DNA from 2 places in the Neobacillus sp. 114 genome. Region 2 is predicted to be linked to the other one. Evidence: riboswitches for the same ligand, from Rfam matches in the RefSeq annotation. Region 2 holds a riboswitch; the other holds the start of a gene.
The links. Region 2 has a riboswitch for thiamine pyrophosphate ahead of QNN06_RS20125 (thiamine phosphate synthase). Riboswitches for the same ligand answer to the same signal wherever they lie in the genome.
Positions count from the first base shown of each region.

Region 1: it holds a riboswitch for thiamine pyrophosphate, as region 2 does, so the genes downstream of both, QNN06_RS13600 (acetylornithine deacetylase) here and QNN06_RS20125 (thiamine phosphate synthase) in region 2, are expected to answer to the same signal.

Region 1 is NZ_CP126144.1:2,769,450-2,773,874, forward strand. It holds gene thiM (hydroxyethylthiazole kinase) at 1-132, shown strand, start outside; gene thiD (bifunctional hydroxymethylpyrimidine kinase/phosphomethylpyrimidine kinase) at 132-944, shown strand; gene thiE (thiamine phosphate synthase) at 941-1,606, shown strand; gene thiW (energy coupling factor transporter S component ThiW) at 1,590-2,099, shown strand; TPP riboswitch at 2,100-2,204, shown strand; gene QNN06_RS13600 (acetylornithine deacetylase) at 2,278-3,567, shown strand; gene tenA (thiaminase II) at 3,573-4,244, shown strand; gene QNN06_RS13610 (ABC transporter ATP-binding protein) at 4,219-4,425, shown strand, end outside.
Region 2 is NZ_CP126144.1:4,147,576-4,152,000, forward strand. It holds gene QNN06_RS20105 (HD domain-containing protein) at 1-255, shown strand, start outside; gene QNN06_RS20110 (thiazole biosynthesis adenylyltransferase ThiF) at 336-1,355, opposite strand; gene QNN06_RS20115 (thiazole synthase) at 1,352-2,119, opposite strand; gene thiS (sulfur carrier protein ThiS) at 2,121-2,324, opposite strand; gene QNN06_RS20125 (thiamine phosphate synthase) at 2,336-2,932, opposite strand; TPP riboswitch at 3,083-3,192, opposite strand; gene QNN06_RS20130 (histidine kinase N-terminal domain-containing protein) at 3,408-4,425, shown strand, end outside.

The DNA.
Region 1 (4,425 bases), 1.4 Mb from region 2:
GCGGCGGAACTAACGGTGGAATCAGGCCCAGGAAGCTTTCAAATCGAATTTTTGAACCAGCTTTCAAAGGTTGCTTCAGATGACATCAATCTTTACGCTTCCATAAAAAAATTAGCTGGAGGAGAGCAATAATGAAAATGGCGTTAACGATTGCAGGTTCCGATTCAGGCGGCGGGGCAGGAATTCAGGCGGACTTAAAAACGTTTCAGGAGTTAGAGGTTTTTGGCATGTCCGCATTAACCGCCGTTACTGTGCAAAATACATTAGGCGTCCATGGGGTTTATCCAATGACAGCCGAAGTTGTTATCGAACAGATGAAAGCCATCGGTGAGGACATGGGGACCGATGCGGTGAAAACGGGTATGTTATTTAATGCGGAAATTATCGAAGCTGTATCTGTTAATCTTACAAAATATCATTGGGATAATGTTGTTGTCGATCCTGTAATGATTGCCAAAGGCGGAGCTTCCTTGCTGCAGATGGAAGCAATTTCTGCGATGCAGAAATTTTTATTGCCGCTTGCCAAAATGGTTACCCCGAACATTCCCGAGGCTGAGGTTCTAACCGGGATGTCTATACGTACAGCGGAAGATAAGCGTGAAGCAGCAAAAAAATTACATGCCTTAGGGGTGCAGAACATTGTTCTGAAAGGCGGCCATGATGAAAACCCTTCAGAATCGATAGATCTCCTATTCGATGGAAAAGAATTCTATACTTTTACGAGTAAGCGAATTCCGACTAAGAACACACACGGCACTGGCTGCACTTTTTCAGCAGCGATTACCGCCGAACTGGCTAAGGGAGCAGATGTATATCAAGCGGTCATCAAGGCGAAGGATTTTATTCAGGCTGCAATTGAAGATGGAATTGCGATTGGTCAGGGACATGGGCCGACAAACCATGGTGCTTACCGGAAAAGAATCATGGAGATGGTCCAATCATGATAAACTTACGCGAAGCATTGAAAGTATATTTTATTATGGGAACAGCAAACTGCAGGAAGGACCCTGTTGAGGTATTGAAAGAAGCCATCGCCGGAGGAATTACCTTTTTTCAATTTCGGGAAAAAGGCAAAGAGGCTTTAATCGGGGAAGAAAAATATGCTCTTGCGAAAAAACTGCAAAGCCTATGCAAAGAACACAGAATTCCGTTTATCGTTAATGATGATATTGAACTAGCAATCAGGCTTAACGCAGATGGGGTTCATATCGGTCAGGAGGATGAACCGGCTGAAATAGTCAGGCGTCAAATTGGCAATAGTAAAATTCTTGGTGTATCCGTTCATACTCCTGAGGAAGCAGAAGGAGCACTTAGCGCCGGTGCCGATTATTTCGGAATTGGACCGGTATTTCCAACAAAAACGAAGGCCGATGAAAAGCCATCAAGAGGGACTGCACTTATCGAGGAACTGCGAAGCCAAGGAATTGCTGTACCAATCGTTGGAATTGGCGGGATTACAAGTGAAAATGCGGCAACTGTAGTGGAAGCCGGAGCTGATGGCGTTTCAGTTATAACCGCCATCAGCCTTGCCAATTCACCGCTCATAGCTGCAAAGGCTTTACGAAAAAGTGTAGGGGAGAGAGGAAATCATGAAAAAAACGTATAAGCTTACGTTAACAGCCATGATGATTGCGATGGGGACTCTTTCAAGTAATTTGGTCGTGATTCCGATTGGCTTTACAAAGGTTTTTCCAATGCAGCATTTTTTAAATGTCCTTTCTGGGGTACTGTTGGGCCCTTATTATGCCGTGGCCCAGGCCTTTTGTGTTTCCCTGCTTCGGAATATGATGGGGACGGGGTCGCTTTTTGCGTTTCCTGGAAGCATCTTCGGGGCGTTTCTAGCCGGACTATTATTTTGGAAAACTAGAAAAATCTACTTTGCTGTTATAGGAGAAGTTATTGGGACGGGTATTCTTGGAGCATTGCTTTCCTATCCTATTGCAACCCTAATCCTCGGGCAGAAAGCAACGCTATTCGGGTTTATCCCATTATTTATTTTTAGTTCCTTTGCCGGAGCACTGCTTGGATTTGTGATTTTAACGATTTTCTTAAGGAAGAAAGTGCCGCTTGGCGAGAAAAATATCACCGTAACTAAATAGGACCTTCACTGGGGGAAGCCTAAAAGGCTTGAGATGGGGCACGGCTCCGAACCCTTTGAACCTGAACTGGATGATCCCAGCGGAGGGAAGTGGAACGATCAAAACCCACTCTTACCTTTGCTATAAAGAGTGGGTTTTATTTTTTTAAAACCTAGAATGAATTTAGGAGGCTTTAGGAATGGTTGATCTGGAAAATTTAATAGAAACGATTGGACAAGAAGTGGAAGCTAGGGAAGCCGAACTGCTTAAACTTTTGAGCGACCTAATTGCGTTTCCGACTGAAAGTCCTCCGGCCCGCAATACAACGAGAATCCAGAAGTTTCTTAAAAGCTATTTAGGAAACTTGGGATTTCTAATCGATATGTGGGAAGTATATCCCGGGGATTCGAATGTGGTTGGAATTTTAAAGGGTGAATCCTCTGAGCAATATAATAGTTTAATTGTCAATGGACATGTGGATGTTGCTGAGGTTGGCGATGAGAAGGAATGGGGGTCTGCCCCGTTTTCTGCCAGAATCAAGGATCCTTATATTTATGGACGTGGCGTTGCCGATATGAAGGGAGGTATTGCCGCAGCTCTCATTGCAATAAAACTTTTAAAAGAGCTTGGGGTTCCGCTTAAAGGGGATTTGCAATTTCAGTCTGTTATCGGGGAAGAAGTTGGCGAAGCAGGAACGCTTGCTTGTTTGGAAAGGGGCTATTCTGCTGACTATGCAGTAGTAGTAGACACAAGCGATTTACATATCCAAGGGCAGGGCGGCGTCATAACCGGCTGGATAACAATTCAAAGCAAAGAAACCTATCATGATGGAATGAGAAGAAGGCTGATTCATGCCGGCGGAGGTGTCAATGGCGCCAGTGCGATTGAAAAAATGATGAAAATCATCGATGGTCTTCAAGAGCTTGAACGCCACTGGGCTGTAACAAAAAGCTACAAAGGTTTTCCATCAGGTATGAATACAATTAACCCTGCTGTGATTGAGGGCGGAAGGCATGCTGCGTTTGTTGCCGACCGCTGTGCCTTGTGGGTAACCGTTCATTTCTACCCAAATGAAGATTACGAAGAGATTATAAAGGAAATCGAGCAGCATATTGGTACAGTGGCAGCAGCGGATCCATGGCTTCGTGACAATCCACCGGAATTTGTTTGGGGCGGTAAATCCATGATAATCGATCGTGGTGAAATATTCCCTTCCTTAGAGCTTGATTTGGACCATTCCGGAACCCGAATGCTGGCAAGCTCCTTTGAAAAAACGCTTATGAAAAAGCCTGTACTAGATATGTCAACGACCGTAACAGATGCAGGCTGGCTTGGCCGGGCAGGAATTCCGACAGTTATTTTTGGACCGGGAAAACTAGAGGATGCCCATGCTGTTAATGAGAAGGTCGAGATTCGGCAATTGTTAGACTTTACAAAAGTGTTAGCACAATTTATTGCTGTCTGGTGTAACACAGAGAAGGAGGCGTAAAGCCAATGAAATTTTCAGAACGGCTTTTTGAAAAAGTTAACTGTATTTGGGAGAAAACACATGAGCACCCATTCGTAGTCGGGTTGGGACGTGGTGATCTCCCGGTCGAATCTTTTATTCGCTATATGAAGCAGGACTATGTGTTTCTTATTGACTATTCAAAGTTGTTTGCGTTTGGAACGGTGAAGGCAAGAAATGTCGGGACCATGGCGGCTTTTGCAAAGCTTTTAGACGAAACATTACATGGTGAAATGGACCTGCACCGCCAGTATGCAAAACGGTTTGGAATAACGGAACAGGATCTTGAAGGCACGGAACCTACTCCGATTAATTTAGCTTACACCCGCTACATGCTGAATGTGGCTCAAAATGGTTCCTTGGAGGAATTAATATCAAGCCTGCTGCCATGTATGTGGAGCTATTGGGAAATTGGCAAAACGCTAGCAGAAAACTATCAAAACTCTAGCAATCATCTATTATACGGCGACTGGGTCAAAATGTATTCTTCTGATGAATTTGGGTCCCTGGCTATCTGGCTAATAGATTTGCTAGACCAATTAACGGAAGGAAAACCAGAGCGAGAATTGGCGGTTTTAGAAGAGCATTTTCTCATTACATCCAGATTTGAGTATATGTTCTGGGACATGGTCTATGAGGGAGGAGATTGGCCTGTCTAATTCAACTATGTTACACATCGAAGATTTAACATATAGGTTTGATAGGGACGCTTGGCCGATTTTTCAACAGCTTTCGCTCGATTTAAAGGCGGGGGAGTTTGTTTCGCTTATTGGCCCAAGCGGATCAGGTAAAAGCACACTTTTTAAATTAATTACCGGACTGCTTAAACCAGGCCAGGGA
Region 2 (4,425 bases):
TTGATCCGGTTGGGAGAAAATCCGATTATAGCCAAAGAAATCGCACTGGCAGTTTTATTCCATACGGATTCTTATATGCCGGAAGGTTTTATCAACCGGACCCCGTTACAAGAAATCGTCAAATTAGCCGATGAGATGGATGAGGAAGAAGGCGGAATGCATCATTATCGAAAAATGGATCGAGATAGAGCCATAAAAATGATTGAGCGGTTAGACGAAATGGTTGAGGAGGAATTGAAAAGCAGTGAGTTATAAAATAGAGAAAGGCGATGCTTTCCGAAAACATCGCCCTTCTTGATAAAGTTTTTCTTTAAATAGGTTCGCTTCACTACCATTTACCCCAAATATTTATGGTACAACGCTTTAGCTTCCGAAATATCCTTAGTTCCGTGAACTAATGCCCTTCCATCTTTAAAAATCACTAGTCGATGAGCATTCTCAGAATAGGATAGAAGGTACGGGTTTCTCTGTACAGCTCCAGTTTGTTTCGCCAATATTTTTTCTAACGCTTCCAGGTCGCGCACCATTGGAACGGAGGGACGTATTTGAACCGAATCCCTTCCACAAAGTACTGCCGTTTTTGTTTGATTTTCAAAGGATAAATAAGGGTACGAGCGCTGAGGTCCGCAAGAAGGACAATCCTTCTTCTTCAATTTGTCTACTTGAATGGCACTATATTGGTTTTTCCATAAATCAAAGGAAACAAGTTTGTTTCTTAATGAATCCATATCCCCAACCAAGATTTTCAATGCTTCACTTATTTGAAAGGAGACAACCATGTTTACGGCTGGACTAATTATTCCTGCCGTGTCACAGGTTAACCCTCCCAGAGGAACTGTTTCAAGCAAACAAGAAAGGCAAGGCGTTTTTCCAGGAATGATCGTGTAGGAAATGCCGTAGCTTCCTACACAAGCACCGTAAATCCAGGGAACTCCGACTTTTTGCGAGACATCATTTATTATCATTCTTGTTTCAAAATTATCCGTTGCATCCATCACCAGATCTGCTTCTTTTGCCCAGTCTTCAAGCTCTAGGGCTGAAGCATCTGCAATGATGGCCTCAATGTTCACAGAAGAGTTTATCGCTATTAACCGATTTTTGGCCGCGATCGCTTTTGGAATTCTATTTTTCGCATGTTCCTCTGTAAATAACTGCTGCCGCTGTATATTGGACCACTCGACATAATCACGATCCACAATGGTGAGTTTGCCAATCCCAGCACGGACAAGTGCTTCAGCACTTGCAGATCCAAGTGCTCCAACTCCAATGATGAGTACATGTTTATTGGAAATTTGCTGCTGACCATCTTTTCCTATTGGAGAAAACAACTCTTGCCTAGAGTATCGATTATTCACCTGATACTCATTCCTTCCTTAGGGCTGCTGGCTGTCGCATATCTCTTTTTCTCGATTCTGCCCGCTTCATAACCCAGCCTTCCCGCTTCAATCGCCAATTTCATCGCTTTTGCCATTTTAACCGGATCCTTTGCAGCTGAAACCGCAGTATTTAACAGCACCGCATCAGCTCCTAATTCCATTGCATAAGCAGAATCAGCAGGCGATCCGATACCAGCATCGACAATGACAGGAACTACGGCTTGTTCAATAATAAACTGGAGGTTTACCGGATTGATAATCCCTTGACCAGAACCAATTGGCGACGCCCCTGGCATGACAGCATGACAGCCTGCTTCTTGAAGTTTCCGGGCTAGCACCACATCGTCCGATGTATAAGGGAGTACAATAAAGCCTTCCTTCACCAATTCTTCGGTGGCCTTTAGCGTTTCAATCGGGTCAGGAAGTAACGTTTTATCACAGCCGATCACTTCCACTTTAATCATGTCGCATAAGCCTGAAGCTTTCGCTAACTTAGCGATTCGGACAGCCTCTGCAGCTGTTTTCGCTCCTGCTGTATTCGGCAGCAGCGTATATTTATTGGTTTCTAGCTGCTCCAAAAAATTCGGCTGGCTGGCTTCAAAAATATTCATCCGTCTAACTGCAAATGTAAGGATTTCTGCTTCGGACACTTCGACCGCTTGCTTTTGGATGTCGAAGCTTGGATACTTCCCCGTTCCCAGCAACAAACGAGAGTGAAAGGATAATGGACCAATTTTTAACATATCAACCGCCTCCAACAAAATGAACTATTTCAATTCGGTCTTTATCTGCTAATCTAGTACTTTGGTGTTCTAACTTGGATAATATTCCACCATTTACTTCTACTACCACAACCTTATCGTGGATTTTATAATGCTTGAGAACATCTGAGACAAATATGATATTGTCTGGTATTTGGGTCCACTCGCCATTTAAGGTTACCTTCATGTTCTTACCTCCTATACCGAAAAATTTTTCAATACTTTGATATAATCTTTAACGGCTAAAATGGGGTCACGCGCTTCTAATACACCAGACATGACAGCAATCCCGTTTGCCCCCGCCTTGATTACCTGCCCAGTATTCTCTGGTGTTATTCCGCCAATGGCAATCACCGGAATATCCAGTTGAGTGAGCCTTGTCAATTCCCCAAGCCCATTTGGGGGCTTGCCCGGTTTTGATTGGGAGGGAAAAACATGCCCGTATAGGAGGTAGTCAGCACCCTTCTCCTTTGCATTTTGTCCTTCCTCGTAGGAGTGAATCGAGGTCCCGACCCTAAGTTGAGGAAAATGTTCTTTTACACAGTCTGAATCTAAACTATGATAGGCTAATTGAACTCCAAGGGCCATTGCCACGATTGCAACATCTACCCGATCGTTAATCACGATTTTTGCTGGAGGGACGTTTACATTTGTTAAAAGTTCGACTGCTTGAAAAAGTTCCTTTGCTGATTTTTGTTTTTCCCGCAAGTGTAGCGCAGTTACAAATGGATGAATATCCTTTGCTATTTCAGCCAACTGGTCGACCGACATTTTGCCATTGGATATAAGATGCAACTCTTTTTCTTTTAGACTAGTAAAAATACAAGTCCCCCCCCTTTGAGTGGATTTCGCTGGTCTAAGGAAACGCAAAACAGGCAAACCAAAAAGCCACTTCCTTTTGTAAGAAAGTGGCCGAAATTTAGAAATAAAAATTTTGCTCTCCAAAAATCCCGTTGTCCACTTCCCTACGCTGGCATTAACCAGATCAGGTTCATAGAGTCCCGAAGTCACACTTCAATCTCAGCCTTTTCAAAAAGGCACCTCTAGCGGATTTGATTCATATTCATTTGAACATATTACCTTATATGGATTTATGTTAACACATTAATCAGAAAAGTCAAACATTTCAAGTTGAAATATTTACTCGTACGTTCATCAAATTGCTTCGAATTTTTTCTCATGTACACCCTATTTTGAGACACGAGAACCGTCCCCATGCATCAAACTTTTATGCTATAATCACTTTAATATAGTGGAAAGCAGGCTGTATATGGATAAAAAAGTAGGCCAATTTCTAATTGAGAATGAACAAAAGTTTATACATTTTTGGGAAGAGCAAATTATTGTCCATCATTACCGGGATAATCCAGAGCTAATATTACAGAACGGTCATTTAATGTACCATCTCATAACAAATTCTATGTTAAATGGATTCTCGGAAGAAGATGTTAAGTTATTGGCGCACAAAGTAGCCCGGGAACGGGTCAAGGGCAATATCAATATTGGGGAGTTTGTTTATAATGTTAATCTGGGTAGGAGTATTATTATTAAATACTTAAACCTTTCCGGACTCATGCCCGAAGATCTTCAGGCAATTATTAACTTGGTCAATAAACAGTTCGATTTATTCTGTTATTTTGCTGTTTCTAAGTACACCGAAATCAAAGATAAGAAACTTCAAGAACAAAATTTATTTATTTCCCAAACACATAAGGACCGACTGGCGATTCTTGGCCAAATGTCTTCGAGCTTTGTCCATGAATTTCGCAACCCGCTTACTTCCGTTATGGGCTTTATAAAACTATTAAAACACGAGCATCCCACTCTACCGTATTTAGATGTCGTCAGCCAAGAATTAGATCAACTTAAGTTCAGAATTACTCAGTTCCTTCATACATCAAAACTGAACATGCTGGCAGAAAGCCAGAATGAAGACATTACCATCCATTTATTAATAGAAGAAGTGCTTGAATTCCTATATCCAAGCATCGTCGATGGTAATGTCCAAATTCATACTAATATTGATGCTGATATTTGTATTACTGGCGATAGGAATGAGTTAAAACAAGTTTTTCTAAACCTGCTAATAAATGCAGTTGACGCTGTGTGTGAAGAAGAAAATCTGCGAAAAATTGATATCCAAACAAATATAGATGATCACCAAATCAAAATTCGTATTTCTAATAATGGCCCCACTATCGATCCTGAGGCAGTACAATTAATTTTCGAACCATTCTTCACTACTAAGAAACTAGGCACCGGTATCGGCTTATTCGTTTGTAAGAATA